DNA from 2 places in the Stenotrophomonas sp. YJH_SMC_43 genome. Region 2 is predicted to be linked to the other one. Evidence: predicted binding sites of a transcription regulator. Region 2 holds the regulator's gene; the other holds the start of a gene.
What was found. The regulator FliA, encoded in region 2, starts transcription of late flagellar genes. The targets are predictions, from matches to a motif close to TAAAGTTTNNCNNNCNNNGGCCGATAA.
Positions count from the first base shown of each region.

Region 1: a site for FliA is predicted at 5,482-5,508, ahead of AC5QAH_RS18745 (GGDEF domain-containing protein). Genes of this name have one in related genera too.

Region 1 covers NZ_JCAFVQ010000004.1:381,902-396,837, reverse strand. The annotation lists gene AC5QAH_RS18770 (benzoate/H(+) symporter BenE family transporter) at 1-84, shown strand, start outside; gene AC5QAH_RS18765 (DUF2628 domain-containing protein) at 91-864, opposite strand; partial or broken gene AC5QAH_RS18760 (lytic murein transglycosylase) at 891-2,996, opposite strand; gene egtD (L-histidine N(alpha)-methyltransferase) at 3,159-4,133, opposite strand; gene egtB (ergothioneine biosynthesis protein EgtB) at 4,130-5,401, opposite strand; gene AC5QAH_RS18745 (GGDEF domain-containing protein) at 5,551-6,831, shown strand; gene AC5QAH_RS18740 (YchJ family protein) at 6,835-7,227, opposite strand; gene AC5QAH_RS18735 (sulfite exporter TauE/SafE family protein) at 7,330-8,109, shown strand; gene AC5QAH_RS18730 (ATP-binding protein) at 8,215-11,595, opposite strand; gene AC5QAH_RS18725 (DUF4194 domain-containing protein) at 11,612-12,313, opposite strand; gene AC5QAH_RS18720 (DUF3375 domain-containing protein) at 12,300-13,769, opposite strand; gene folE (GTP cyclohydrolase I FolE) at 13,882-14,493, opposite strand.
Region 2 covers NZ_JCAFVQ010000001.1:1,295,312-1,310,247, forward strand. The annotation lists gene AC5QAH_RS06085 (putative bifunctional diguanylate cyclase/phosphodiesterase) at 1-1,508, shown strand, start outside; gene flhB (flagellar biosynthesis protein FlhB) at 1,667-2,797, shown strand; gene flhA (flagellar biosynthesis protein FlhA) at 2,842-4,902, shown strand; gene flhF (flagellar biosynthesis GTPase FlhF) at 5,048-6,676, shown strand; gene AC5QAH_RS06105 (MinD/ParA family ATP-binding protein) at 6,663-7,550, shown strand; gene AC5QAH_RS06110 (RNA polymerase sigma factor FliA) at 7,547-8,290, shown strand; gene cheY (chemotaxis response regulator CheY) at 8,348-8,740, shown strand; gene AC5QAH_RS06120 (protein phosphatase CheZ) at 8,740-9,345, shown strand; gene AC5QAH_RS06125 (chemotaxis protein CheA) at 9,348-11,180, shown strand; gene AC5QAH_RS06130 (flagellar motor protein) at 11,282-12,022, shown strand; gene motD (flagellar motor protein MotD) at 12,024-13,040, shown strand; gene AC5QAH_RS06140 (ParA family protein) at 13,045-13,827, shown strand; gene AC5QAH_RS06145 (chemotaxis protein CheW) at 13,824-14,936, shown strand, end outside.

The sequences.
Region 1 (14,936 bases), on a different contig from region 2:
CTGGCCGGCATCGGCTCGGCGTTCTGGGGCCTGGTGGCCGGTGCGCTGTGCCTGCTGGTGCTGCGGCCCCGTCAGGGCCGCTGACCTGTCCTACCCCGCCAGTGCGGCGCCGACGGTGCTCAACACCACCGAGATGACGATGGCGGCCAGTGTGGCGACCACGCTGGTGCCGCCGCGTGCGGTCAGCTCGCTGCGCAGCCGTGCGTCATCGCCGCCGCTGACGGCACGGGCTTGGGCGATCAGGCGTTGGCAGTGTGCCAGGTACCAGGTGTTGCCAAAGGTGCCGGTGGTGACGCTGAGCGCGATGGTGATGACCAGCGACACGCCTTCGGGCACATCCAGCAAGGTCTCCACCACGCTGATCAGCAGCAGCAGGCCGACCCACATTGCCGCCAGGCGGTACATCCTGCGGTACATCATCCAGATCGGGCCGAGCAGGAAGGCCGGCCAGTGCCAGGTTCCACTGGCGGTGGCAATGCCCTGATCCAGCCGCCAGCGCTGGCGATAGATCGGGAAGTTGCCGCCGACCACGCTGGCGTACAAGGCCATCTCGCCCTCCAGCCCCGCGGCGGCAGCCGTATCCGGTGCAGCGGCGGGGGCTCGATACGGATCGGACGGATCGCCGACACTTGGCGCAACGACCTCAACCGGTGGGGCTGTGTCGATATCCGGAGCCGGCGCCATCTCGATGGGCGTTGAATCCTGTTCCAGCTCCGCCAAGGGGCGCCACGAGGGCATGCCTTCGCGCCACAGCAGCGTGCGTGCCGTCACCGTGCCATCCTGCTGCAGGCGACGCAGGGCGGCCAGGTCCACCGGTCCTTCGCTCTGCCTGCTGTTGGCGTACCACCACTGTGCGTCCTGCATGAAAACATCCTTGCTGCGTTGATTCGTTACCGGGTTACCGGTGTCCACGGTGCCGCGGACAATGTCTGTGACAGCACATGGCTGCCACCCGGCGGCAGGGTCACCACGTCGGGTCCGGCGTTGGCCGCTTCCAGGCAGACGTAGTCGCGCCAGCCCTCACCCACATCTGCCATCTTCGCTGCAGCCTCGGCACCGGGATTCCACGCCACCAGCGAGCGGCTTCCTTCCGTACGGATGTCGATGCGGCGTTTCAGCACCGGATCACGCAGGACATAGTGACCCTTGGCCTGCGTGTAGATGCGGTCGCTGCGCCCGGGATCACGGGGATCGCGCAACGTCCAGGCGCCCTGCTGCCGACGCGGCGTCGCATAGTTCTCGAACTTGTCCAGATAGTCCAGTCCGTCCACGCCGTCCACATCCACCGCGCTGGCATCACCCACGCGGAAATAGTTGTGCAGCGCCTGGGTGATGCTGGCAGGGGAACTGCCGACGTTCTCGGTGATCAGTCGCTGGGTCAACTGGCGGCCTACACGCACAGTCATCCTCAATCGCAGGTCCAGGCTCTGCAGCACCGGGGGTGCCAGCGTGAGCTCGATGCTGCCGTCGTCCAAGCGACGGGCCTGTTGCAGTTCCCACGGCACGGTACGGACGAAACCGTGGGCGGGCACGTCGTTGCCCTGGCCTTGGCGGCCGAAGTACGGCCAGCAGACGGGGCTGCCTCCGCGGATCGGCGTGGGCAGTTCGGCGCGCCGGGGGGACAGCCACATCAGATCCGGCTGGCCCTTGGGCACGAAGGAAAGCAGCTGGCCGCCAAACACACTGATGGCCGCGCTGGCGTCGCCGGTTTCCACCAGCCAGGCATCGAGCCCCTGGTACTGCCCGCTGCGTACACCCTGGATCTGCTGCACGTGGGATCGACTCCGTATGGCCGGCGATTGCACGGCACTGTAGTTGCTGGGAAGCATGAAACGCGTGGGCACCGGTGCAGTGCGCGGCGCGTTCTGCAGAGTGCGAAGGATACGCTGTCCCGCGCGCCCATCTGCGTTGGCCCAGCCCAGGCGCTGCTGCTCGACCTGGATAGCGCGACGCGTGGCCGTACCGATCATGCCGTCGGCGGTGCCGATATCGTGGCCGCGGGCCAGCAGCAGCGTCTGCAGCTGGCGGCGCTCATCACGGCCGATGCCGGGATCGTCGGTCGGCCAGGCGGTGGCCAGCCCGGTACCGCCACGCAGCTGGTCGGCCAGCGTGGCGATCGCCAGCGCGTAGCTTTCGGCGGCGTTGTAGCTGTAGATCGCGTCGTAGTTGCGGAACACCAGCAGCGCCGGGCCCTTGCTGCCGGCCGGCAACAGCAGGGCGGCACGCGCATCGGCCGGGAGATTGGCCGGGGCCAGCACGCTCCCATCCAGCGCGGTCACGCCCTGCGCGCGCCAGTCAGCCAGGGCCCGACGTTGGGTACGCCCCGCCTGGCCGGCATTGAAACCCGCCGGGATCCGCACTTCCATGCCCCACGGCTCGCCGCTGCGCCAGCCGGCGCGCTTGAGGTAGTTGGCGGTGGAGGCCAGTGCATCGGGAATGCTGCCGACCAGGTCGCGGCGGCCATCGCCATCACCATCCACGGCGATGCGTGCATAGGTGCTGGGCATGAACTGCGTGTGCCCGAAGGCACCGGCCCAGGAACCGGTAAGCCCCTGCGCCTGCAGGTCGCCGCGGTCGATCAGCTTGAGCAGGGCCAGCAGCTCACCGCGGAAGAAGGGCTGGCGGCGGCCGGCACAGGACAGCGTAGCCAATGACTGCAGCAGCGGGCGCTTGCCGAACACGCGGCCGTAGTCGCTCTCCACGCCCCAGACCGCGACGATGGTGGCCGGATCGACGCCGTACTGCGCCGACACGCGATCGAGCAGGTCGCGGTGCTGCTGCAGCAGGGCGCGCCCATCGTCCACGCGCTGGCGATCGACCAACGCGGCCAGGTAGTCCCAGATCGGCGTGGTGAATTCGGGCTGTGCGTCGAGCAGGCCGAGCACGCTGGGGTCGGGCGAGACGCCGGCGGTGATCTCATTGAAGCGGTCGGGACTGATGCCTTGTGTCGCAGCAGTGGCCTGCAGGCCCGACAGGCAGCGGCTGAACGCCGGATCGATGCCGGCGGCAGGCGCGGCAGGCGCTGTCGGTGCCGAGGCAAGAGCGGCCGCCAGGCCGAGCGTGGTCAGAATGGGCATGGCGTCCTCCGTGTTGCCGTTGCAGGGCCATCTTAGGCGGAGCGTCGCCATCGAACCTGAAGCGGCGCCGGCTGCCGGCGCCTATATGCCGCGCAACAGGCGCAGGCCATAGGCCGGGCCTTCAGCATCCCAGCGCTGCATGACCTGCAGGCCAGCGGGCTGCAGCAGCGCTTCGAAGCTGTCGTCGGTGTACTTGTGGCTGTATTCGACGCGGATCGGTTCGTTGGCCTCGAAATGGAAGGTGCGGCCATCCAGATGGACGTCCTGTGCCCGCTGGCTGACCAGATCGGTCTCGATGCGCAGCCGCGCGACGCTGTAGCGGGCACGATGACGGAAGCCATCGAGATCGAAGTCGCTGCCGATCTCGCGGTTGAGGCGCGCCAGCAGGTTGAGGGTGAATGCGGCGGTGAGGCCCTGCGCGTCGTTGTAGGCCGCCTCGATCAGGGCCGGGTCCTTGTGCAGATCGATCCCGACCAGGGCCAGGCCGTCGCGCCCCATCGTCTGGCGCATCGCCCGCAGCAGGGCGACGGCGTCTTCGCCTTCAAAGTTGCCCAGCGTGGAACCGGGGAAGAACAGCAGTCGTCGCGCGGGCTCGCGTTCGGGCAGGGGCACGGCCACGGGATGGGTGAAGTCGGCACAGACCGGCAGCATCTCCACCTCGGGCAGCGCCGGTGCCAGATGGTCGATGCTGGACAGCAGCGCGGCGCGCGAGATCTCGATCGGGGTGTAGGCCACGGGGTTCTGCAGCGCGGCCAGCAGCAGCGCGGTCTTGCGTCCGCTGCCGCTGCCCAGCTCCACCACGTGCAGGCGCGGGCCAGCGGTGCGGGCGATGTCCGGCAGCACGCGCGCCAGCAGGGCCAGCTCGGTGCGCGTGGGGTAGTACTCGGGGGTCTGCGTGATCTGCTCGAACAGGCGCGAGCCGCGTGCATCGTAGAAGTATTTGGACGGCAGCTGGCGGGGCGTGCGCGACAACCCGGCCACCACGTCGGTGAGGACCTGCTGGCGGCCGGGGGTGAGATCGGTCAACGCCTGCAGCGCATCCTGCACCGTACTCATGCGAGGTCCCTGGCCAGACGCAGCCCGGAGAACTGCCAGCGCGCCGGTGGCATGAAGAAGTTGCGGTAGCTGGCGCGCACATGGCCGCGGGGCGTCACGCAGCTGCCGCCGCGCAGTACCCATTGCCCGCACATGAACTTGCCGTTGTATTCACCGAGGTTGCCGGCGAAGGGGCGGAAGCCCGGGTAGGCGCCATACGCGCTGTGGGTCCATTCCCATACATCGCCGAACAGCTGCCGCAGTCCACGGCCCTGCGCTGCCTGCGGGTGCAGCCGATCATCATCGGCGAAATGGCCGCGCAGCGGCTGCAACGCGGCAGCGGCCTCCCACTCGAACTCGCTGGGCAGGCGCGCGCCGGCCCAGCGGGCGAAGGCGTCGGCCTCGTAGTAGCTGAGGTGGCAGACCGGCGCGTGCGGATCCAGTCCGCGCCAACCGCCCAGGGTGTACTCGCGCTGCAGGGCGTCATCCCAGTACAGCGGATGCCGCCAGTCCTCGGCTTCACGCATTGCCCAGCCTTCACTGAGCCACCAGCGCGGCTCGCGGTAGCCGCCGGCGTCGATGAAGGCGCGGTACTCGGCATTGCTGACGGGACGCTCAGCGAGCGCATGCGCGGGGAGCAGCACGCGATGCGCCGGCGATTCGTTGTCGTAGGCGAAGGCGGCGTGCTGCGGCCAGGCTGCGGCACCGACGGTGACGATGCGCTCGGGTGATTCGATCCAGCCCTGCGCACTGGCAGCGCTGGCGGCAGGCTGCAGGTCCTCGCGGTAGGCGGGCTGCAACGGGTTGCACCAGAACGCATGCTTGATGTCGGTGAGCAGCAGTTCCTGGTGCTGCTGTTCGTGCTGCAGGCCCAACTGCAGATGCTGCAGTGCCTGCTCATCAAGGTCGCCTGCCGCCAGCCGCGATTGCACCTGTGCATCGACCTGCTGGCGGTAGTCGCGCACCTGCTGCAGCGATGGCCGCGACAGCAGCCCACGCTGCGGCCGGGCATGCGCCGGCCCGATGCTCTTGTAGTAGCTGTTGAACAGGTAATCCCAGGCCGGGTCATGCGCCGGTGCAGCGGTGAAACCCGCCAGCACGAAGCGTTCGAAGAACCAGGTGGTGTGGGCCAGGTGCCATTTGCTCGGGCTGGCATCGGCCATGCTCTGCAGCATGGCGTCCTCGGCGCTGAGCGGCGCGGCCAGTTGCATGCTGCGCGCACGCACCCGTGCGAACTGGTGGGCGAGATCGTGCTGCGGGGCAGCGACGGCGGCGGGTACGCTGTCCATGTGGGCAGCATCGGCGCTGGACGGTGAGTGCAATGTCATGGTTCAGCGTCACTTCGTTCACATGGATGAGCCTGCCGCATTCAAGAAGCCACCCCGAACGCCGCTAACGGCAATGCTGCGCCGCGTCGTCACCGCGCTGGAATTCCTGCTTGCCCCTGCATCCGCTCCGCCAGCCTGCGCACTACCTGTTCGTGCTGCCCGTCCTGCTGGTTGCCGTAGTGGTATGGACCGCATTGGATACCGCAGACGTGGCCAGCCCGGCGCAGCGCATCCTGCCCTGGCTGCTGGCCTGCCTCGGTGCCGGCCTGGCCCTGCTCTACCACCAGGTACGTCCGCTCTGCCTGCTGCTGGTGGTGGCGGTCATGTTCGCGCTGCTGCACCAGGACGTGGGCGGCTACCTGCGCAGCGGCCATGTCGGCGCGCTGACACCCCTGCGCTTCCATGCCATCTCGGCGTGGCTGCCATTGCTGTTCGCCGGCCTGTCGTTGTGGCCGGAGCGCGGGCGTCGCCGCCACGACCTGCTGTTGCGCTCCGTCGCCAGCGGTACGGCATTGCTGATCTTCCTGCTGCTGGCCACGCAGCAGCCGCGCGGCATGCACGATCTGCTGTCGAACCGTCACTGGGCGTGGATCCCGGCCGACTGGAACGCGCTGGCGCAGCTGCCGGCGCTGCTGTTCCTGCTGGCCACGGCGGCGCTGGGCTGGCAGGCCTGGCGGCATCCGCGGCCGCTGCACACGGCGATGCTGCTGGCCCTGCTGTGCCTGTGGTGGATGCTGCCACGGGTATTCCTGCAGCCGGTGCTGCTGCCAGCGCTGAGCAGCGCTGCCCTGCTGCTGATGCTGGGTGCGATGCTGCAGGAGTCCTTCCACATGGCCTTCCGCGATGAGCTGACCGGCCTGCCCGGGCGCCGCGCGTTCAACGAGACCCTGCAGCGGGCACGCGGCACCTACAGCATCGCGATGGTGGACGTGGACCACTTCAAATCGTTCAACGATACCCACGGCCACGACACCGGCGACGACGTGCTGCGCCTGGTGGCCTCGCGGCTGGCGCGGGTCGGTGATGGTGGACGTGCGTTCCGCTATGGCGGCGAGGAGTTCGCGGTGGTGTTCCTGGACCGCCCGGCAATGGCCTGTGTCGATGCCGTGGAAGCCTTGCGGCAGAGCATCGAGGACACGCGCATGCAGCTGCGTGACCGCAGCACCCGCAGCCGCGACGATGACGCCGGGCGCCAGCAGCGCGGGCGCGGCGGCAGCGGACAGGTAGTGCAGGTAACGGTAAGCATCGGTCTGGCCGACACCCGCGTCGGTCCGCGGCCGACGGCCGTGGTCAAGGCTGCCGACCAGGCGCTGTACGTCGCCAAGGACGGCGGCCGCAACCAGGTGCGCGCCTATGCCGGGCAGGGCGTGCTGGCAGTACGCGGTGGCTGAGGCTCAGAGCGCGTCGAGGTAATACCAGCGGCCTTCGATGCGCAGGAAGCGGCTGTGCTCGGTCATCTTCACCGCGCTGCCGCCGCCCACCCGGTAGCGCGCGGTGAACCGGACCTCAGCGCTGTCGGCGCCGGTGACGGTGTGCTCGTGCACGGTCAGGCCCAGCCAATGCGTACGCTGACCGGGCGCATCATCCAGCGACAACTCGGCCGGACGCGTGTCCGGGTGCCAGCTCTGGCGCAGGTAGTCGGCCACGCCCCGCACATAGGCGCTGTAGCGCGAACGCATCAAGCGCTCGGCATCCGGCGCGGCTTCACCGGCGTGGTAGCGGCCGCAGCAGGCGGCATAGTCGGCGGGCAGGCCGCAGGGACAGGGATCGGCAGGTTTTCGGCTCATATCAGCATTGTCGCCGGGTTGCGCGGATTGATCCACGCACGGCACAGGTCGCCGGGTACAGGACAGGCGTATGCTGTCGCGCCCCCACCTTGATTGATCGCCGTGCTGGAACTGGTTCCCCCCGAGTTGTGGTGGCTGGTGGTGATCGCCTTCATCGCCGGTCTTGTGGATGCCGCCGTGGGTGGCGGTGGCCTGGTGCAGCTGCCTGGACTGTTCACGGTGCTGCCGCAGCAAACGCCGGCGATGCTGTTTGGTACCAACAAGTTCAGTTCGATGTTCGGTACCGGTGCGGCGGCCTGGCGCTATGCGCGCAATGTGCGCTTCCCGTGGAAGCCGGTGCTGTTCGCGGCCGGTACGGCCTTCATCTTCTCCTTCGCCGGGGCCACGGCGGTAAGCCTGCTGCCCAAGGACGCGGTGCGCCCACTGGTGCTGGTGCTGCTGATCGCGATGCTGGGCTACACACTGTGGAAGAAGGACTTCGGCGCGCTGCACCGCCCGCAGGAGATCGGTCGCCGCGAGCTGGCGATCGCGCTGGCGATCGGTGCGGCGATCGGGTTCTACGACGGCTTCTTCGGGCCGGGCACCGGCAGCTTCCTGATCTTCCTGTTCGTGCGCTTCTTCGGGCTGGATTTCCTGCGCGCGTCAGCGGCATCGAAGGTGGTGAACCTGGCGACGAATGTGGCGGCGATCTCGTTCTTTGTGCCGACCGGCAACATCCTGTGGCTATTCGCGCTGCCGATGGCAGCGGCCAACATCATCGGTTCGGTGGTGGGCACGCGACTGGCGCTGAAGGGCGGCACGCCGTTCATCCGCAAGCTGTTCGTGGGGCTGGTGGTGGTGCTGATCGCGCGGATGGCGTGGGATACGTTCCGCGGTGCGTGAGGGACGTTATGAAATGGCAGGTGCCAACCTTCGTTGGCACATTGTTTCAGGTCGCGAAGAGCAGCCGAGCATGGCTCGGCCCTACAGGTGGATTGCCCGAGGCGCTCAGGCCTCGGCTTCTTCCGGTTCGTTGGCCTGCTGGCGGCTGCGCTCGGGCAGCTTCAGGCGCTTGCCTTCTTCGTCGTACTCGATCAGCAGCACGCCGGAGTCGTGGCGGCCGCTGATCTCGACGAAGCAGGCGCCGCCGATGAACGGTTCCAGCGTCATCACCGACTTCAGCGGGGTGGCGACCACCATCTGGAAGCCGAAGTTGTCGAAGATGTTCATCGCCAGCGCGGTGAACTCGTTATCGGCCTTGTCGAAGGCTTCGTCGAGCACCACTGCGGCGTAGCTGGGCAGCTGGCTGTCGGCACCACCGAGCTGGTAGCGCAGCGCGGCCGCCAGGCAGGTCGTGGCCAGCTTCTGGCGCTGGCCACCGGACTTGCCGGCGCCGCTGCGGTAGATCTCGACCTGCTGGCGCGTTTCCGCATCCAGCTCGACGCCGATGAACTCCACGTGCATGCGCACGTCCAGCACCAGCTCGCGCCAACGCTTGTCCTCGCCTTCCTGCGAGCCCAGGCGGTTGACCAGCTGGCGCAGCACGGTGAACTGCGATTCGGCCAGCTCGCGCTGCTCGGTCTGCTGCTGCGACAGCACTTCGCGCAGCTGCAGGTGGAACTCGCCGACTTCCGGCAGGCGTCGGTCGTTCAGTTCGATGGTCAGCAGCGTGCCTCGGTTGAACGGCACCTGTTCCAGGCTGGCGTTCACTTCGTCCAGGCGCTGGCCGATCGACTTGCGGGCCTCGGCGCTGTGCCGCTGCAGGGCCAGCAGGTTGTTCTTGCTCTGGTTCTGCAGCAGATCGAAGAAGCGCTCTTCGTGCTGCGGCAGGCCATCGCGTTCCAGGCGTTCGAGGCGCGCGAGGAAGTCCTCGGCCGAGGCCACCGAGACGGTGAAGTCGCCCGATTCCTCCGGCCACTGCTGGATGAAGCGACGGAAGCAGCCGATCAGCTGGTTCTCGATGCGGTTGAGGTCCTGCTGCGAGGAAGACAGCTGCTCGTTCAGCGCGTTGCTGACCTGGCGCATGTGCGCTTCCAGCGTTTCCAGACTGAGCGGGCCCTGCTCCTGAAGGCGCTCGGCGAGGCCGGCTTCCTGCTCCTGGGCCAGGCTCGGCAGCACCAGCGCACGGCTCTGCTGGCGTGCGCGGTCAAGGCGATCGCGCTCCTTGACCAGCTGGCCGCGCTCGACACGCACGTCTTCATAGGTGCGGCGCGACTGTTCGATGTCCGCGCGCACCGCGTCGATCTGCTTGGCCAGCTTGGCGAGGTCGGCATTGCCTTCGCGCAGGTCGCGCAGCGTCGCTTCGATATCGCTGAGGCGCTGCTGCGGGGCGGCGATATCGATCTCGTTCCAGCTGATGCTGACCAGCTCGTGGCAGGCCAGGCGGCGTTCGTTGTCGCGATCACGCTGGCCACGCAGGCGCGCGATGTCGGTCTCGCAGCTGGCGATGCGCTTGGCCAGCTCCTGTGCTTCACGCTCGAAGGCGCCGACCTTGTCGTGGTTGTTGAAGCCGAGAATCCAGCGACGGCGGTCACCCACGGCACTGCGGTCGTCCTTCTCGAAGCGGTCGCCCGGATGCTTGACCTGGCCTTCGCGGGTGATGCCGCGATCGACGTTGCGCAGCTGCTTGGCATCGACGCACTCGTAGTCGAAGCGCTTGCCAAGCTCACGGCGCAGCCAGCTTTCGAACACGTGCTCGCGCAGTTCCAGCTTGTGCAGCAGGGACTTCGCCGACGGCTCGCGCGCGAACGCATCATCGTTGCGGCGCACGCGGTAGTAGGTGAAGCGCATGCCCAGGTGGGTGCGGTTCACCCACTCGGCGACGTCGTTGTAATGCTTGTCATCGACCAGCAGCGACAGCGCGAAACCGCCCAGCACGCGCTCGATGGCACCCTGCCAGCCCTGCTCTTCGGAGCGGACCTGGATCAGTTCGCCAACGAACGGCAGCGCTGCTTCGGCGATGCCCGTTTCCTCGGCCAGGCGCGCGCGCAGCTTCTGCATCGGCGCAGGGATGTTGGACGGCGTGCGCTGCATCGCTTCGAGTTCCGCACGGACTTCGCCGAAGCGGCGCTCGTCATCGCGCTTGCCACCCAGGCGATCGCTGATCGCGTCGTCCAGCGCCGAAGAGGCACGCTGGCGGTCCTGCAGCTCGTTCTGCGCGCGCTCGACCAGCTCGGCGAAGCCGTGGGCGTCGTCCGGCAGTTCCGCCTGCAGCTGCTGCGCCGCCTGGCGTGCCTGCTCGCGCTTGGCCTGGCGGCGGTCGCGCTCAGCTTCGGCACGACCCTGCTCGCGTTCCAGTTCCTCGATGCGCTCACCGCCCTGCTGGCGGCGCTGCAGCTCCAGTTCGGCCAGGCGCTCGGTGTGGTTGTCCAGTGCGGCACGGCGCTGGGCTTCTTCGCCAAGCAGGCCGCGGTCACGCACGTCCATCTCGCGCAGGCGCGCCTCGATCAGCGCCTGGCGCCGGCTTTCGCGGAAGCTGTCAACACCGAGCTTCAGCGCTTCGTCGTCGCCACGCCGGCGATGCATTTCCTTCAGGTCGTTGTAGTAGGCGCGCGCCGGCAACAGGGTTTCCACCTGGCGGCGGGCAGTGACCACCGCCTGGTGCGCGCCATCAAGCTCGGCGAAGTCGCTGACCAGGCGCTCGGCGGCGTCGAAGGTCTTCGGCGTGTCGAGCATGAAGTCGCGCAGGAAGACATTGAGGTCGCCCAGGTTCTTCGCCGACTGCGTCTTGTGCAGCAGGCGCAGCGCCATCTCGTTGTCGATGCCGAGCAGGTCGCGGAAGCGCTCGGCGTAACCGGAGAAGGTGTCGAAGTGGTGCAGGTCGGACAGCTTCTGCTTGAGCTTGCGCAGGTCCAGGTCGAAACCACCAAGATCCTTGGCGATGTCGAACGGGCGCTCGGCGATCATGTAGTGCTTGCGCACATCGCCAGCCGAGGTGCCGTTGCCGGAGATCCACAGCAGGCGCACCAGGCTGACCACGCGGCCATCGCCGGCGCGGTATTCCAGCACCAGCGCGGTCCAGGTGGCGCCCTTGCGCAGGTACTGGGTGGCGATTTCGCCGGTACCGCTGTCCTGCTGGTCGGCCCACGCGCCACGCACGTAGGACACCAGGTTGCGGTCGCGGCCACTGCGCTCGGCTTCACGCGCGGCGGCGTTGAAGTCAACGATGGCCGGCGGCGTCAGCAGCGCGGACATGGCATCGAGCAGGGTCGACTTGCCCGAGCCGGAACGGCCGACGAACAGGAAGCCGCGCTCGGCGATCGGCACTTCGGTCAGGCCGTTGAAGGTGCCCCAGTTGTGCACCTGCAGGCGGCGCATGCGGAACTGCTGCAGGCGCGGGTCCGGCAGGCCTTCGTTGAACAGGGCGGGAGTGTGCTTGGAGATAGCCATGCGATGGTCGGGTCTCTCAGGCCTCGGCGGCCGGGGTTTCGCGCAGCTGGCGGTAGACCGCCGAGAGCTGGGACACGTCTTCGGCGGAGAACAGCAGCTTCAGCGCCGGCGAGACTTCGTGGCGGTCTTCCTGGCCGCTGAGGCGGGTCAGGATGTGGTTGTCCTTCATCTTCTGCACCGCCGAAGCGACACGGCGGTTGAAGCCGGCGCGGTCGGTGGACAGGTTCTTTTCGTAGATGGCCAGCGCTTCGGCCATCTCGGCATCGGCGACCACCGCGCGGTTGCCGCGCGCATCGGCCTCGGCCAGCTGCTGGCGAAGGTACAGCAGCAGCACCGAGTCGATGAAGGTCAGCGGCGAGGTGCGCAGCAGCACCGGCGCATCGACGTCTTCGGTATCGGCCTGGCGGGTGAACGCCACGCCGCTGTCACGATCGAGCACCAGTTCCAGGAACAGGTCCGCCAGCGACGAGCGGATGGCCGCCTCGCTGCGGATCAGCGCCGGCCACAGTTTGGCGTGGCGCAGCTGGTCGATGCTGGGGCCGATCAGCAGCTGGCACAGCGCGCGGCGTGCATCCAGCGGCAGGCGCCCGGTATCGCCGAGGTAATACACGTCGTTGCCACGGCGGGGCTGCGCCATGGCCGCCACCGGCTCGGCCTCGTAGGCGTCTTCCGCCACGTCGGCCTGCGGTGCGTCGATGGGATCTTCATGCCAGCTCATGGCGTCTCTCCTGAGTGAACCAAACCAGCGGGATGCGGGCGCGACGGATCTGGCCGTCGCCACCACGCCATTGCGCAAGCTCCTGCTCGCCGGCAACCACGTTGCCGAAGCGCGTGCCCAGCGACAGGTAGCCGATGACACTGCCGAGGCCCTGCGGCGCTTCGCGCTGCGACAGGGCCTGGGCGATGCTGAGCCGCGGCTGTGCATCGAGCAGGTCGTGCAGGTCGCGGCGCAGGGTACGGAAATCGATTTCGGACGAAGCGACCAGATCACCGACGCTTTCCAGGCTGATGGCCGCGGCGTCGTTGTACTCGACATTGCCATCGACCTGGGCACTGCGCGGATCGTGCAGCCTCCACTGCGACCACGAGCGCAGGCGGCTGGTGGTCAACTGCAGGTCACGGCCGATGCCACGCTGTGCGGGGAATTCGTCGCGCAGAGCCAGTGCTTCGGACTGCGCCTGCTTCAGCAGCTGGTTGAGGCGACGCTGTTCCAGGTAGCCACGGCTCTGCACGAAGCCGCGCAGGCTGCGCGCGAAGTTCTGCAGCACGTCGTGCACCTGGCCACCGCGTTCGAGCATGGTGCTGGTGAAGCTGCGCAGGAAGTTGCGTTCGTTGCGGTCCAGGCGGCGCGCAAAGCCACGCGCCAGCACCGCTTCCAGCGCGGCATCGAGCTGGGCGCTCTGCTCGGCGTCGTTGAGCAGGCGCCAGAACGCCTGGAAACTGCGCCCGGCATCGCTCTCGCCGATGACGTCCACACCTTCGAACAGCTGCGACAACACATCGCCGCGCTCGCCCTCGTCGTCGATGATGCGTTCGCGGAAATCGCGATTGAGCTGCTCGAAGTCATCGCGCACACGGCGGAAGTCCTCGGTCAGCTCGTCGGCCAGGCCGATGATCTGGCGGGTGCGTTCCAGCGCGCGCTTGCCGTCCAGCGCAACCACGCGGCCAGTGCCGACCCGGGCGATTTCGGCATCGATGCGGTCGCGCTCGTCGTGCAGCGCGGACAGGCGCGCATCAGGATCGGCTTCGGTCTGCGCAGCCAGCGCCGAGAGCTGCTCAATGACCAGCGCCAGGCGGCTTTCGGTGGCGGCCACGCGGGCCTGCTCGAGGCCGTCGGCGAAGCGGATCGCCTGCAGTGCGGCGGTGGACAGCTCGTACTGCTCCTGGTCGGCGCCTTCGGGCAAACGGCGTTCCAGCCAGCCCTGGGCCAGCCAGTGCGCGATGTAGGCCTGCGCGGTACGCGGCAGCTCGCGCGAGAGTTCATCGCCGGCCAGCTGGTCCAGCGCGCGCTGCAGGCGCTCGTTGAGCACCGACGAAGGCAACGTGCGCTCGCCGTCCATCAGCAGGCCCTGCAACAGGCCGATGATTTCCGGGGCGTGGTCGGCGGCAAGCAGCTTCCACTGGGGCTGTTCGCGCAGGTGGCGGTAACGGGCAATGCGTTCGCGATGCTTCATGCAGCGAAAGAAGTCTGTAGGGCTGACAGGGACGAGCCGCCATGCACGGCTGCCGCGGGGGCAGCCGTGGGCATGCCGGCCTGCAGGGGCCGGCGCGGTGCGGGCAAGCGGCTCAGCGCTTGCCGCCCACTTCGATGAAGCGCAGGAACTCGGCGCGGGTGCGCGCGTCGTCGCGGAAGCTGCCCAGCATCTTGGAGGTGACCATGCTGACGCCGCGCTTGTGGATGCCGCGCGTGGTCATGCACTCGTGGGCGCCTTCGACGACCACGCCGACACCGATCGGCTGCAGCACATCCTGGATGCACTGGGCGATCTGCGCGGTCATTTTCTCCTGCACCTGGAAACGACGGGCGTAGGCTTCGACGACGCGGGCCAGCTTGCTGATGCCCACCACCTTGCCGGCCGGCAGGTAGCCGACGTGCACGCGGCCGATGATCGGCGCCATGTGGTGCTCGCAGTGGCTTTCGTACTCGATGTCCCGCAGGACGATCAGTTCGTCGTAGCCGGCCACTTCCTCGAAGGTCCGCTCCATGTAGGCGCGCGGGTCGTCGCGGTAACCGCTGAACCAGTCGCCATAGGCTTCGGCGACACGGCGGGGGGTATCCAGCAGGCCTTCACGGGACGGGTCCTCACCGGCCCAGCGCAGCAGGGTGCGCACGGCATCCTCGGCCTGGTCCTGGGTCACGTCGCCCTGCGGGGCGGCCTTTTCGTTGTTCTTGCTCATTGCGTACAGCGTCCCGAACGGGGGGCGAGCATCGTACCCGACCGGGGGGTGGGTCGTCCTGTTGGGACGGTTCATCGGGGGTCTCTTGCAGCGCCTCGTTGCAGCTGAGCGAGAGGGGGAGGGGCAGGCCAGGCAGGACACGCCGCAAGTACGTCCCTGTAGGCTCGGCCACGGCATCCATGCCGTGGACGGTCCTGCCCGGCCTGCCCCTCCCCCTCTCCGACAATTTCCTGCGGGCGCGGCCGGACCGCCCGAAAGCGGGGTCAAAAGCGGGGGTTCATGGCCTCGGAGGCGGCCCGCCGCCGCCCTGGTGGGTGCGGACCGTTGGTCCGCACTGCTTCCGCTCTTGCTTCTAAGAGCCAACCCACCGCGCTCGCGGGGTGTTGGGCGGGCAGCGGGGGCCGGGCGGGGCAGGACCGTCCGCGGCATGGATGCCGCGGCCG
Region 2 (14,936 bases):
ATGGCCTGCAGAGCGAATGGCTGGCCATGCTGGTGGTGATGCTCACTGTGTCGATCCTGGCCGTGGTGCTGGTGGTGTCCTGGCTGGACCAGCGGGTGGAGGCGCAGCTGCTGCGCCTGCGCAATTCCCTGTTGAGCACCTCGCTGACCGACGCGCAGCAGGAACTGACCCAGGCCGCACTGCACGACCCACTCACCCGCTTGCCCAACCGCCTGCTGCTGCAGCGTCGCATCGTGCAGGCTCTGGCCGAGGCCGAACAGGGCGGCAGCCGTTTCGCGGTGATGTTCATGGACCTGGATGGCTTCAAGCAGGTCAACGATGCCTATGGCCATCAGGCCGGCGACGCGCTGCTGGTGGCAGTGGCCGAGCGCACCCGCCAGCTGCTGCGCCCCCACGACATGCTGGCCCGTCTGGGCGGGGACGAATTCGTATTGGTGGTGCGCATCGAGCACGATGAAGACCTGCCGACCCTGGCCCGGCGCATCCTGCAGGCGGTCGGCAGCGGGCCGTTGCTGGCCGACAACGAACTGCAGGTGACCGCCAGCATCGGCGTGGCGATCTGCCCGGACCACGCCGCCAGCGAGCGCCAGCTGATGGCCTTCGCCGATGCGGCGATGTACCAGGCCAAGGAGTCCGGACGCAACGCCTTCGTGCTGTTCGCCGACTGGATGAATGACAGCGCCGAGCAACAATTCCGGCTGCTGGCCGACCTGCGCCGGGCCATTGGCAGCGAGCAGCTGTTCCTGCACTACCAGCCGAAGATACAGGTAGCCACGCAGAAGGTAGCCGGTGCCGAAGCGTTGATCCGCTGGCGCCATCCGGAGCATGGCCTGATCCCGCCGGACCGCTTCATCCGGCTGGCCGAGCGCAGCGGCGCGATCAACGACATCGGGCGCTGGGCGCTGGACCAGGCCTGCCTGCAGCTGCGCCGCTGGCATGACGCCGGTCACGAAGGCTGGTCGATGTCGGTGAACCTGTCGCCGGTGCAGTTCAGTTCGCCGCACCTGCTGCAGGATGTGCGCGAAGTGATCGAACGCTACGACATTGCCCCGCGCCACCTGGTGCTGGAGATCACCGAAAGCACGGTGATGCGCGATACCGATACCAGCCTGCGCCTGCTGCAGGCGCTCTCGGCGCTGGGCGTGGGCATCTCCATCGATGACTTCGGCACCGGCTACTCCAGCCTGCTGTACCTGAAGCGGCTGCCGGCTACCGAGATCAAGATCGACCATGCCTTCGTGCGCGATCTGGAGCACAGCGCCGAGGATGTGGTGATCGTCTCGGCCATCGTGGCGCTGGGCCATGCGCTGGACATGGACATCGTCGCCGAAGGCGTGGAAACCGCTGCCCAGCGCGCCTACCTGGAGCGGCTGGGATGCGATTACCTGCAGGGCTACCTGCTCGGCCGCCCGGTCGATGCGGCGCGCTTCATGCAGCTGCACGACCTGCCCCGGCCGCGGGTGGAGCTGGCGCAGAGCCCACCGCCCAGCGACAACGCTCCCCTGTAGAGCCGAGCCTGCGCTCGGCTGCTCTTCGCGCCCGATCCAAACATAGCCGAGCATGGGCTCGGCTCTACAAATAGGTCCACGCCGTGCGTGGATAGGCAACACCCCATCACGGAACAGTTCTTGCACCCACCCCGGCAACTCCTGCCGCAGTGCCCGTGATGTCCGAGAACGAATCCGCCGGCGAAAAGACCGAACAACCCACCGAAAAACGCCTGCGCGACGCCCGTGAACAGGGCAACCTGCCGCGCTCGCGCGAACTCGGCACCGCCGCCGTGTTCGGTGCCGGCGTACTGGCGGTGATGGCCATGAGCGGCTCGATCGGCCGCGGCGCCACGGCCTGGATGAAGCAGGCGCTCAGCCCGGAACAGAGCCTGCGGCAGAACCCGAAGGAACTGTTCGGCCACTTCGGCGACCTGCTGCTGCAGTTCATGCTGGTGATCGCGCCGCTGGTGCTGGTCTGCCTGCTGGCCAGTTTCGTCGCACCTCTGGTGATGGGTGGCCTGCGCTGGTCGCAGAAGGCGTTGCTGCCCGACATCAACCGCATGAACCCGATGAGCGGGCTCAAGCGCCTGTATGGCCCGGAGGCCATCGCCGAGTTCACCAAATCGCTGCTGCGCGTGGCCTTCGTCGGTGTCGCCGCCGGGCTGGTGGTCTGGACCGGTTTCGACACCCTGCGCGGGCTGATCCACCACCCGCTGGAGACGGCCATCACCGACGGCCTCGGCTTCACCCTGCGCCTGCTGCTGGCCACCGCCGGTGCGATGCTGGTGCTGGCCGCCATCGACGCGCCGTACCAGCGCTGGAACTGGATGCGCAAGCTGAAGATGACCCGTGAAGAGCTGCGCCGGGAAATGAAGGAAAGCGAGGGCAGCCCCGAGGTGAAGGGCCGCATCCGCCAGCTGCAGCAGCAGATGGCCAACCGCCGGATGATGGAGGCGGTACCCACCGCCGACGTGGTGGTGGTCAACCCCACCCACTACGCGGTGGCCCTGAAGTACGAAGGTGGTGCCATGAACGCCCCGACCGTGGTTGCGCTGGGCGTGGACGAGACCGCCCTGCGCATCCGTGAAGTGGCCGACGGCAACAAGGTGGCGATCGTCTCTGCCCCGCCTTTGGCACGCGCCTTGTATCGGGAAGGCCAACTCGGAAAGGAAATCCCCGTGAGACTGTATTCGGCCGTCGCCCAGGTCCTGTCCTACGTCTACCAGCTGCGCGCCTGGCGCACTGGCCCGATGCCGGACGCCCCGCACATCCAGGTGGATGAATTCGGCAAGGGAGGCCGCCCGTGAGCGCCCAGCCCTCCACCGGTTTCAACACCCGCCGCGCTCTGGAAATGATCCGCCAGGGCCTTGGCGCGCCGCTGATCGTGCTGGCCCTGCTGGCCATGGTTGTGGTCCCGCTGGCCGCACCGGTGCTTGATGCGCTGTTCACCTTCAACATCGCCATCTCGCTGATGGTGCTGCTGGCGGTGGTCTACGTGAAGCGCCCGCTGGACTTCACCATCTTCCCGATCGTGCTGCTGATCACCACCATGCTGCGGCTGGCGCTGAACGTAGCCTCCACCCGCGTCATCCTGCTCAACGGCCAGAACGGCCACGATGCGGCCGGCAAGGTGATCGCCGCCTTCGGCGAATTCGTGATCGGCGGCAACTACGCGGTCGGCATCGTGGTGTTCGCGATCCTCACCATCATCAACTTCGTGGTGATCACCAAGGGCGCCGGCCGCGTCTCGGAAGTGACCGCGCGCTTCATCCTGGACGCGATGCCCGGCAAGCAGATGGCGATCGACGCCGACCTCAACGCCGGTTTGCTGACGCGTGAAGAAGCCAAGCTGCGCCGTGAAGAAGTCCGCGAGGAAGCCGACTTCTACGGCGCAATGGACGGCGCCAGCAAGTTCATCCGCGGCGACGCCATCGCCGGCATCCTGATCCTGTTCATCAACATGCTTGGCGGCCTGGCCGTAGGCGTGCTCCAGCATGGCATGCCGTTCGGCGACGCCGCCGCCACCTACACCCTGCTCTCCATCGGTGACGGCCTGGTGGCGCAGCTGCCGGCGCTGCTGGTCTCCAGCGCGGTGGCGATGCTGGTCACCCGCGCCTCGCGCTCGCAGGACATGGCCCAGGCCATGACCGGCCAGGTGTTCGGCCAGTACCGCGCGCTGGCGATCACCGCCGGCATCATCGGCGTGGTCGGCCTGGTGCCGGGCATGCCCAACGTCGCTTTCCTGACGCTGTCCGCGATCCTCGGCTTCATCGCCTGGAAGGTCTACCGCAAGGGCAAGGCCGCGGCCACCGACCCGGCAGCCGCAGGCAATGACGCCGCCGCGCTCAACGCACTGGGTCGCCCGGCCGCACCGGCGCCCACCGCCGAACTGAGCTGGGACGAGCTGCGCCCGGTCGATCCACTGGGCCTGGAGGTCGGCTATCGGTTGATCCCGCTGGTGGACGCCAACCAGGGCGGCGAACTGATGGCGCGCATCAAGGGCGTGCGCCGCAAGCTGACCCAGGACGTCGGCTTCCTGATCCCGTCGGTGCACATCCGCGACAACCTGGAACTGCCGGCCAACGGCTATCGCGTGCTGGTGCACGGCGTGCCGGTGGCCACCGCCGAGATCCACCCCGACCGGGAACTGGCCCTGGACCCGGGCAGCGCGCTCGGCGCACTGGAGGGCATTGCCGGCAAGGATCCCGCGTTCGGCCTGGATGCCACCTGGATCCAGCCGCACCAGCGCGCCCAGGCCGAAACGCTGGGCTACACGGTGGTCGACCCGGCCACCGTGGTCGCCACCCATCTGTCGCACCTGATCCGCGAACACGCACCCGAGCTGCTCGGCCATGAGGAAGTGCAGCACCTGCTGGCCAACCTGGCCAAGAGCGCGCCCAAGCTCGTCGAAGATCTGACGCCGAAGGCGCTGCCGCTGTCGGCGGTGGTGCGCGTGCTGCAGAACCTGCTGGTCGAGCGCATTCCGATCCGCCAGCTGCGCAAGATCGCCGAGGCACTGGTCGAACATGCGCCCAGCAGCCAGGACCCGGCCGTGCTGACCGCCGCGGTGCGCACCGCACTGGGCCGCTTCATCGTGCAGGAGATCGCCGGAATGTCGGCGGAGCTGCCGGTGTTCACCCTCAACCCGCAATTGGAACGTGTCTTGCAGGAGTCCACGCAGGGCAACGGCGCCGCGCTGGAACCCGGACTCGCAGAGCGACTGCACCAGAGCCTGGCCGAATGTGTCAGCAAGCAGGAAGCGCGAAACGAGCCGGCGGTCGTGCTGGTACCGGGCCCGGTGCGCGCCGCGCTGGCGCGCCTGGTCCGCCACAGCGTCCCGTCGCTGTCGGTCCTGGCCTACAGCGAGGTGCCGGAGGACAAGCGACTGAAGCTGGTCGGAACGATCAGCTGACGCCGCCCACCGATGCGCCAGAAAACAGACACCACTTTCAAACCAACGCAACAGATAGACACCAAGGGGAACCCGCACCGTGCAGACCACCGACCACCCGAGTTCTCCGACCGCCACCCCGCCGTCTTCGTCCCGTGACCACAGCATGAAAATCAAACGATTCGTCGCCGCCGACATGCGCTCGGCCATGAACCTGGTGCGCAAGGAACATGGTCCTGACGCCGTGATCCTGTCCAACCGCCGGATCGAGGAAGGCATCGAGATCGTCGCCGCCGCGAACTATGACGAGAGCGCCGTGCAGCGTGCACTGGAAGCCTCGCGCCGTGACGTGGCACCGCCGCCGGCACCCAAGCCGCGCACCGCCGCCGATGCCGTCATTGCCGCAGTCACCCGCCGTCGCAGCAACACCCCCGCTCCGGAACCGGTTGCCGCGACCACCTCGGCCGTGGCCGCCCTCGCCCGCGCCGCGGTCGGTGCCACCGGCCGTACCCTGGACAGCGCCGACGAGATCGTGCCGACCCGCGGCAGCACCGGCTTCGCCGCGACCCTGGCCCGCGCTGCCGTCAACGAACCGGCGCTGCCCGAACAGATCTTCGCCCCGTTCGCCGAGGCCATCGTTGCACCGGCATCGGCACCGGCCGCCAGCGCGCCAGCCAACCGTGCCCGCTTCCAGGTCGACCCGCCGCACGAGATGCATCACGAAAGCGCGGCCCCCGCCGTGCAGCCGCCGCCGCTGCCGGGCGCGGCTCCGACCGAAGCACAGCCGGAGATCGCCGCCAGCGAACCGGCAGTGGCCGACGCCGTCATCGAAACCTCGCCGGAGCCCACCCTCGCCCCGGCCCCGGTGCTGACCGTGGTCGCCCAGGACGACGCCGAGATCCGCCAGCTGCGCCAGGAAGTGGCCGGCATGCGCCAGGTGATCGAGCGCGAGATGAACCGCTTCACCGACGAGCGCCTGCGTGGCTGCCCGGTGCGCGCCACCGCGCTGGACCTGATGGACGAGTACGGTTTCGACGCCGGCCTGGCCCGCGACGTGGCCATGCAGATCCCGCTGGAGACCGAAGCCCACCGTGGCCGTGGCCTGATGCTGGGGCTGATCTCGCGCAAGCTGCCGATCGCCCCGGTCGACCCGCTGGAGGAAGGCGGCGTGATTGCCCTCGTCGGCCCGACCGGCGCCGGCAAGACCACCACCATCGCCAAGCTGGCCTCGCGCTTCGCCGAGAAGCACGCCCCGCGTGACGTCGCCCTGGTGACCACCGATACCACCCGCATCGGCGCCCGCGAGCAGCTGTACGGCTACGGCCGCCAGCTCGGCATCGCCGTGCACGAGGCCAACAGCGGCACCGACCTGGACCAGCTGCTGGAACGCCTGAAGGACTACAAGCTGGTACTGATCGACACCGCCGGCCTGGGCCCGCGCGACCGCGCACTGGCCGCCCAGCTGCAGTGGCTGCGCGCCGCCCGCCAGGTGCGCACCCTGCTGGTGCTTCCGGCCAACACCAGCTTCGGCGACATGGACGAGGTGGTCCGCCGCTTCGGCGCCGCCAACCTGCAGGGCCTGGTGCTGAGCAAGCTGGACGAGACCGGCCGCTTCGGCAACGCCCTGTCGGTGGCCGTGGACCACGCCCTGCCGATCACCTGGGTGACCGATGGCCAGGACGTTCCGGACGACCTGCACCGGGCCAGTGCAGCCAATCTTGTACTTCGCCTTGAAGATTTGCGCCGAGCGGCCGATATGCCCTGCAACCCGGAGTTGAACCATGCCGTCGCGTGAGTACGCCAAGCTGACCAAGACCTTCCCGCTGTCGGCCACCCGCAGCGAGCCGCTCGGCCCTGTGCGCACCATCGCCGTCACCGGCGGCAAGGGCGGTGTGGGCAAGACCAATGTCTCGGCCAACCTGGCCGTGGCACTGGCCGGCATGGGCAAGCGCACGCTGCTGCTGGACGCCGACCTCGGCCTGGCCAACATCGACGTGATCCTGGGGCTGAACCCCACCTTCACGCTGGCCGACCTGGTCGCCGGCCGCTGCTCGCTGGACGATGTGATCGTCGAAGGCCCGAACGGCGTGCTGGTGGTCCCGGCCGCGTCCGGGCGCCGGCACATGGCTGAGCTGGCCCCGGCCGAGCACGTCGGCCTGGTCAACGTGTTCTCCGAACTGGAACGCGAACTGGACATCATGGTGGTGGACACCGCCGCCGGCATCACCGATGGCGTGCTGACCTTCTGCCAGGCCGCGCAGGACACCGTGGTGGTGGTCTGTGACGAGCCGGCCTCGATCACCGACGCCTATGCGCTGATCAAGGTGCTGTCGCGCGAGCGCGGCGTGGACCGCATCCAGGTGGTGGCCAACATGGTGCGCGACCCCAACGAGGGCCGCGTGCTGTACGAAAAGCTGACCCGGGTCTGCGAGAAATTCCTCGCCGATGTCTCGCTGAACTATCTGGGCTGTGTGCCGCAGGATGATTGGCTGCGCCTGTCGGTGCAGCGCCAGCAGCCAGTGGTAAAGGCCTACCCGTCCAGCCCGGCCGCGTTGGCGATCACCGAGATTGCCCGCCGTACCGCACGCTGGCAGGCGCCGACCGAACCGCGCGGCGGCGTTGAGTTCTTCCTCGAGCGTATTCTCAAGCAGCGCGGGGTGGCCGCATGAAAGGCGCAGCCCAGTACCGGGAAGTCCAGCGCACGGCGGCCAACGAGGTCATCGCCCAGCATTCGGACCTGGTGCGGCGCATCGCCCACCACCTGGCCGCACGCCTGCCGGCGAGCGTCGAGGTCGACGACCTGATCCAGGCCGGCATGATGGGACTGATCGAAGCCTCGCGCAGCTATGACGCCGACCAGGGGGCTTCGTTCGAGACCTATGCCTCGATCCGCATCCGCGGTTCGATGATCGATGAGATCCGCCGTGGCGACTGGGTGCCGCGCTCGGTGCACCGCCGTGCACGTGATGCCGCCGCCACCATCCGCCGCCTGGAACAGAGCAGTGGCCGTGCCGCCAGCGCCACCGAAGTGGCCGCCGCGATGGAGATGCCATTGCCCGAGTACCTGCGGCTGATGGAAGACGCTGCCCGTGGCCAGGTGCTGAGTCTTGAATCGCGCATCGAGGACCAGGGCGAGCTGGACACCGTGGCCCAGGGCGGCCCGACCCCGCAGCAGGTGCTGGAGCGCGGCGAGTTCGGCCGCGAGCTGGGCAAGGCCATCGGCCACCTGCCCGAGCGCGAACAGCTGGTGCTCTCGCTGTACTACGAGCAGGAACTGAACCTGAAGGAGATCGGCGCGGTGCTCGGCGTGAGCGAGTCGCGGGTCTGCCAGATCCACGGCCAGGCGGTACTGCGCCTGCGTGGCCGGCTGAAGCTGTTCGAGGCCGCCGACGCCGGCCTCGAAGAATGAACATCCCCGAGGCGGCTGCCCCCGGCCGTCCGGAATGAACAACAAAGGAATTCTGCTTTGAACAAGAACATGCGCATCCTGATCGTCGACGACTTCTCGACCATGCGTCGAATCGTCAAGAACCTGCTGGGCGATCTGGGCTTCACCAATACCGCCGAAGCCGAGGACGGGCATGCCGCGCTGTCGCTGCTGCAGAGCCAGCCGTTCGATTTCGTGGTCACCGACTGGAACATGCCGGTGATGACCGGCATCGAGCTGCTCAAGGCGATCCGTGCCGATGCCAAGCTGAAGACCCTGCCGGTGCTGATGGTCACCGCAGAAGCCAAGCGTGAACAGATCATCGAAGCCGCCCAGAGCGGCGTGAACGGCTACATCATCAAGCCGTTCACCGCGCAGACGCTGGAAGAGAAGCTCGGCAAGATCTTCGAACGCCTGGCGGCCAGCGCCTGATGGATACCACGGTCGACAAGAGCGCCCTCGCCCTGCGCCTGCAGGAGGCCCTGGACGCACTCGAGTCCGGTGACGAAGCCGCCTGGCGGCAGCGCATCGACGGACTGGTCGCGCTGCGCACGCAGCCGATGATGAGTGGGCTCTCGCGGCTGGCCCGCGAACTGGGGCAGGCGCTGGGTGAACTGCCGACCGTGCCGAGCGAAGCCGGGGAACTGGACGATGCCTGCGCGCGCCTGGACCACGTGGTGGCGATGACCGAGCAGGCCACGCACCGCACCCTGGACCTGGCCGAGGAATGCCGCAGCCTGACCGAACAGCTGCGCGCCGAAGGCCTGCAGCCGGGCCAGGACGCGCAGCTCGAGCGCATCCGCCACAACCTGACCGAGATCGCCCTGACCCAGAGCTACCAGGACCTGACCGGGCAGATCATCCGTCGCGTGGTGGGCATCGTCCGCCGCGTGCACGAAGGCTTCGGCGCACTCGGCCTGCCACCGGAACAGCATCGCACCGACCCGGAACTGGCCGGGCCGGCACTGAAGGGACTGGACCGCCACGCGGTCTCGCAGAACGACGCCGACGACCTGTTGTCGGATCTGGGGCTGTAAGCATGAGCGCGGTATCCGACGACATCACTGCCGATTTCATCATCGAGGCACAGGAAATCCTGGATCGCCTCGGCGAACAGCTGGTGTCGCTGGAGCAGGCACCGCAGGACAGCGATCAGCTCAACGCGGTGTTCCGCGGCTATCACACGCTCAAGGGCGGCGCCGGCTTCCTCGGCGTCACCGCCATGGTGGAGCTGTGCCATGCCGCTGAAGAAGCGCTGGGCGCCGCGCGTGCCGGCCAGGCGGTGCTGCAGGCCCATCACTTCGACGCGGCCCAGCAATCGCTGGACTACCTGCAGTCGATGCTGGATGCAGTTTCCTCCGGCACCGAGCCGGGCTATGCGCCGCCGGACTTGATCGCCCAGTTCGACGTGCACGGCGGTGCCGTGGCGGCACCCGCCGCCGCCGCAGCACCCGCCGCGGGTGGCAGCGACCTGATCACCGACGACGAATTCGAGGCCCTGCTCGACCAGCTGCATGGTGGCAACGCGCCGACCGCGGTCGCACCAGCGAAGAAAGCCGACGACGGACTGATCAGCGAAGACGAGTTCGAAGCCCTGCTCGACCAGCTGCACGGTGGCGCCGCACCGGGCACCAAGCCTGTTGCCGCCGTGGCACCGGCGCCGGTTGCAGCCCCGCGCCCGGTCGCCGCACCGGCACCGGTGGCAAAGCCGGCCGCCAAGCCGTTGGCCGAGGCCGAACACACCGTACGCGTAGACACCAAGCGCCTGGACGCGATCGTCAACCTGATCGGCGAACTGGTGCTGTCACGCAATCGGCTCAAGACCCTGCGTGCACGCCTGCGCGATGAAGAATTGGACCGCGCCGTGTCCACACTGGACATCGCCACGGCCCGCCTGCAGTCGGCGGTGATGCGTACCCGCATGCAGCCGGTGGGCAAGGTCTTCTCCCGCTTCCCCAAGGTGGCCCGCGACGTCGCCCGCTCGCTGAAGAAGGAAGTGGACCTGGAACTGATCGGCGCCGAGACCGAGCTCGACCGCAACCTGGTCGAAGCGCTGGCCGACCCGCTGGTGCACCTGGTCCGCAACGCCATCGACCATGGCGTGGAAATGCCCGACCTGCGCGAGGCGCAGGGCAAGCCGCGGATGGGCCACGTGCGGCTTTCGGCGCAGCAGGAAGGTGACTACGTCAGCATCGAGGTGCAGGACGATGGCGCCGGCATCGACCCCGAAAAGCTGCGTGCCAAGGCACGCGAGAAGGGCCTGATCGATCCGGAAGCCGCTGCGCGCCTGAGCAGCGAGGAATGCCTGCACCTGGTGTTCCTGCCCGGCTTCTCGACCAAGCAGCAGGTCACCGACATCTCCGGCCGCGGCGTGGGCATGGACGTGGTGCAGTCACGCATCCGCGAACTGAGCGGCCAGATCCAGATCCAGTCGGAGCTGGGCCGTGGCAGCCGCTTCCTGATCCGCGTGCCGCTGACCCTGGCGATCCTGCCGACCCTGCTGGTGCAGGCCGGTGAGGACGTCTACGCGCTGCCGCTGGCGCGCGTGATGGAAGTGCTGCACGCACCGCGCACGTCGCTGGGCTGGTTCGATGGCCGTGCCGTGCTCGACCGCCGCTCGCACACCCTGCCGCTGGTCGATCTCCGCCAGTGGCTGGATGTGACGCCGGCCGCCTCGCCCCTGCTGACCATCGTGGTGCTGCAGGCCGGCGAAGCGCGCTTCGGGCTGGTCGTGGACCAGGTGCGCGGGCGCGAGGAAGTGGTCATCAAGCCGCTGCCGAAAGCCCTGCGCGGCCTGCGTGGTTATGCAGGTGCAACCTTGATCGGCGATGGTCGCATGGCCTTGATCCTGGACGTGGACGGACTGCGATGACCCCCGCCGGGCGTCGCCCGGCGACCCGAAAACTGTGACTACCGTCTGTACGCGATCTACCGGTGTCTCAAGTCCCATTCATACACGCCGATACCGGAACCATGGATAGACTCAGCCTCATTGGACTCTTTCTCGCCCTGGCCTCGCTGGTCGGTGGCAGCATCCTCAAGGGCGCCGGCCTGGCGTCGTTGTGGTCGCCTGCGGCGTTCGTGATCGTCATCGTCGGCACCGTCGCCGCGATCCTGCTGCATACCTCGCCGGCGGTGTTCAAGCATGCGTTCAAGATCGTGCGCTGGGTCGTGCGCCCGCCGCACAGCGATCGCCGCGAACTGATCCAGCAAATCGTCGAGTGGAGCAACATCGCCCGTCGCCAGGGCCTGCTGGGCCTTGAATCGCAGGTGGAAGCGCAGCAGGACCCGTTCCTGCGCAAGGGCCTGCAGCTGCTGGTGGACGGCGTCGAGCCCGAATCGATGCGGCACATGCTGGAAATCGAACTGGGCAGCCAGGAACACCAGGACCAGGCCGGTGCCAAGGTATTCGAGGCGATGGGCATCTACGCGCCCACGCTGGGCATCATCGGCGCCGTGCTCGGCCTGATCGCGGTGATGAAGAACCTGGCCGACCCGAGCAAGCTGGGCCACGGCATCGCTGCCGCGTTCACCGCCACCATCTACGGCATCGCCTCGGCCAACCTGCTGTTCCTGCCGGTGGCCGCCAAGCTCAAGAGTGTGATCTCGCACAACACCCGCGATCGCGAAATGGTCATCGAAGGCCTGATTTCGATCGCCCAGGGCGAGAACCCGCGCAACATCGAAACCAACCTTTCCGGCTTCCTGCACTGACATGGCCCGCCGCAAGCACCACGAAGAGCACGCCAACCACGAAGCATGGGCGATTCCCTATGCCGACCTGATGACGCTGCTGCTCGCCTTTTTCGTGGTCATGTACGCGATTTCCTCGGTCAACGAGGGCAAGTATCGGATCATGGCCGACGCGCTGACCGATGCCTTCGGCGGCGCACCGCGCACCATCAATCCGGTGCAGGTGGGTAACAAACAGGTGCAGGGGGGCGGCTGGGACAGCCCCTCGGTGATCAAGTCCGGCACCAAGATCGGACCCTCAGCGCCTGCACCGTCGCACGACCCGACCCTGCTGCCATCGATGGCCTCGCAGATGCGCATGCCGGTGTCGGTGCACAACCAGGAGCAGATCGCGCGCGCCGAGCGCCAGCTCAACAGCATCGCCGACCGCCTTACCGCTGCACTGGCGCCGTTGATCGACCGCGGCATGATCAGCGTGCGCCGCACCGAGCTGTGGATCGAAGTCGAGATCAACAGCGACATCCTGTTCCCCACCGGCTCGGCCGCGCTGGACGTGCATGCACGGCAGACCCTGGCCAGCCTGGCCGAGGTGCTGCGTGACGTGCCCAACAGCGTGCGCGTGGAAGGGCACACCGACAATGTACCGATTGCTACCGCCACCTTCCCTTCAAACTGGGAACTGTCGGCCGGCCGCGCGGCCAGCGTGGTGCACCTGTTCGCCGACCAGGGCGTGCAACCGTCGCGGCTGGCGATGGTCGGCTACGGCCAGTTCCGCCCGCGCGAAGAGAACGACAGCGCGCAGGGCCGCAACCGCAACCGTCGGGTGATGGTCATCATCCTGGCCGACACCTCGCATTCGGTGGACCCGCTCGGCCAGCGCCTGAACGCAGCCACCGGTGCCACCCAAAGCACCGACACCGAGCAAGCCGCGGCAACTCCGGCTACCGCCCCCACCTCCCCCATCGCACCGGTGAAGTTGCCGCCGGTGCCGGCTGGCAGCCGCGTCGGCGCCGCCGTTCCCCCGGCAATGAAGGAGTAAACCGATGCGCATCTGGGCAGTCGCCAACCAGAAGGGCGGAGTCGGCAAGACCACCACCACCCTCGCCCTCGGCCGTGGCCTGGCCGCGCTTGGCCATCGCGTGCTGCTGATCGACCTCGATCCGCACGCCTCGCTCAGCCGCGCCTTCGGCGTGCCGGTCGATCCGCCGCCGGCCGGCGTGCTGGAACTGTTCGGCGCACCGCCGGCCGATCTTTCCAGCCTGTGCCATGCCAGCAGCATCCACGGCCTGGACTATGTCTGTGCACAATCCGCGCTGGCCACATTGGAACGCCGCAGCGCCAACCAGCCCGGCCTCGGCCTGGCCCTACAGAACGCGCTTGCCCGCCATCAGGGGCAGCACGACTACATCCTGCTGGACTGCGCACCCACCCTCGGTCTGTTGATGATCAACGCACTGGCCGCGGCCGACCGCCTGATCATTCCCACCCAGGCCGAGCCGCTGGCTCTGCATGGCCTGGAGGGGATGGTCCGCACCGGCGAGATGGTCGAGCGCTCGCGCCGCCGCCCGCTGCCGATCTCGATTCTGCCCACCCTGTTCGACCGCCGCACCCGCGCCGGCAACGAATCGCTGCGCACGATGCAGGATCGTCACGGCACCCGCGTTTGGGAAGACGCCATTCCGATCGACACCCGCATCAGCAATGCCGCAGGCCTGACCCTGCCCAGCGTTGGTGAGGAGTACCCGGGCCGCGGCCTGGCCGCCTATCGCCGCGCACTGAACTGGATCCTCGGTGAGGATGCCCGCGCCCTGGAGCAGGCCGCATGAACAGCACCGGCGTACTGGACGACTATCTGGACGAACTGCTGGGCGAAGCGATCGCTCCGGCCGTCGTGCTTCCAACGCCGGACAGCGTCGCCCCGGCCCCGGCCAGCATATCGCAACCGGACCATGAGCCGACCTGGGATGACCTGCCGGCCGAGGTGATCTACGAAACCGACACCGTCGCCGCGGCGCCTGCCGCGGACAACGCCGCGCTCGAAGCCGCCTTCGAGGCCGCCGCAACGGCCGGGCGCGAACCCACCTGGGACGATCTGCCTGCCGAGGTGATCTACGAAACGGAGACTGTTGCCGTTGCACCGGCAGAGGACGACGCAGCACTGGAGGCCGCCTTCGAGGCCGCCGCAATGCCGGTCGCCGCTCCCGAGCGGGAACCGACCTGGGATGATCTGCCTGACAAGGTGATCCACGAGACGGCCCCGGCCAAGGCCGGCCCGGAGCCCACCTGGGACGACCTGCCCGACGAAGTGATCTACGAGACCGACGCGGCCGACAGCCATCACCTCGCCCACACTGACAGCCCCGGCCTGCAGGCTGCGTTCGAGGCCGCTGCCGGCGGCGCGGATGTCCCCACGCCGCCCCCGGCCGTGGTAGCGCCCCCGGCGCCGCGCCCTGCGCCCGCGCCTGCCCCGGCTGCGCCCGCTGCCGTCGCGCCGCCGCCCCGCGTTGCCGTGGATGCCCCGACCGCCAACCGTCCCGGCACCTGGCAGGAACTGCAGGCACAGGCTCTCCAGCCCGCCAGCAGCCCGCATCCGCAGAACCGCCGCGCCGGCGAGCGCACCTCGCGCTGGCTGCGCCTGCGTTGCGGCACCCAGGCTTATGCGCTGGAACTGCTGAAGGTGCAGGAAGTGGTGCTGCCAGTTCCCCTGCTGCCATTGCGCGGCACCGCACCAGCGATGCTCGGCATCATGAACCTTCGGGGCCAGGTGGTACCGGTGATGGATCTCGGCCTGCACCTGGGTGCGGCCGCTGCCGAAGACGATTCGCAGACCCGCATCGTGGTGCTGGAGGAAGACGGCGAAACCATCGGCCTGCGCGTGTCGGCGGTGGAAGATGTCGCCAACCTTACCGACTCGCAGATCGAGCCGCCTGATACC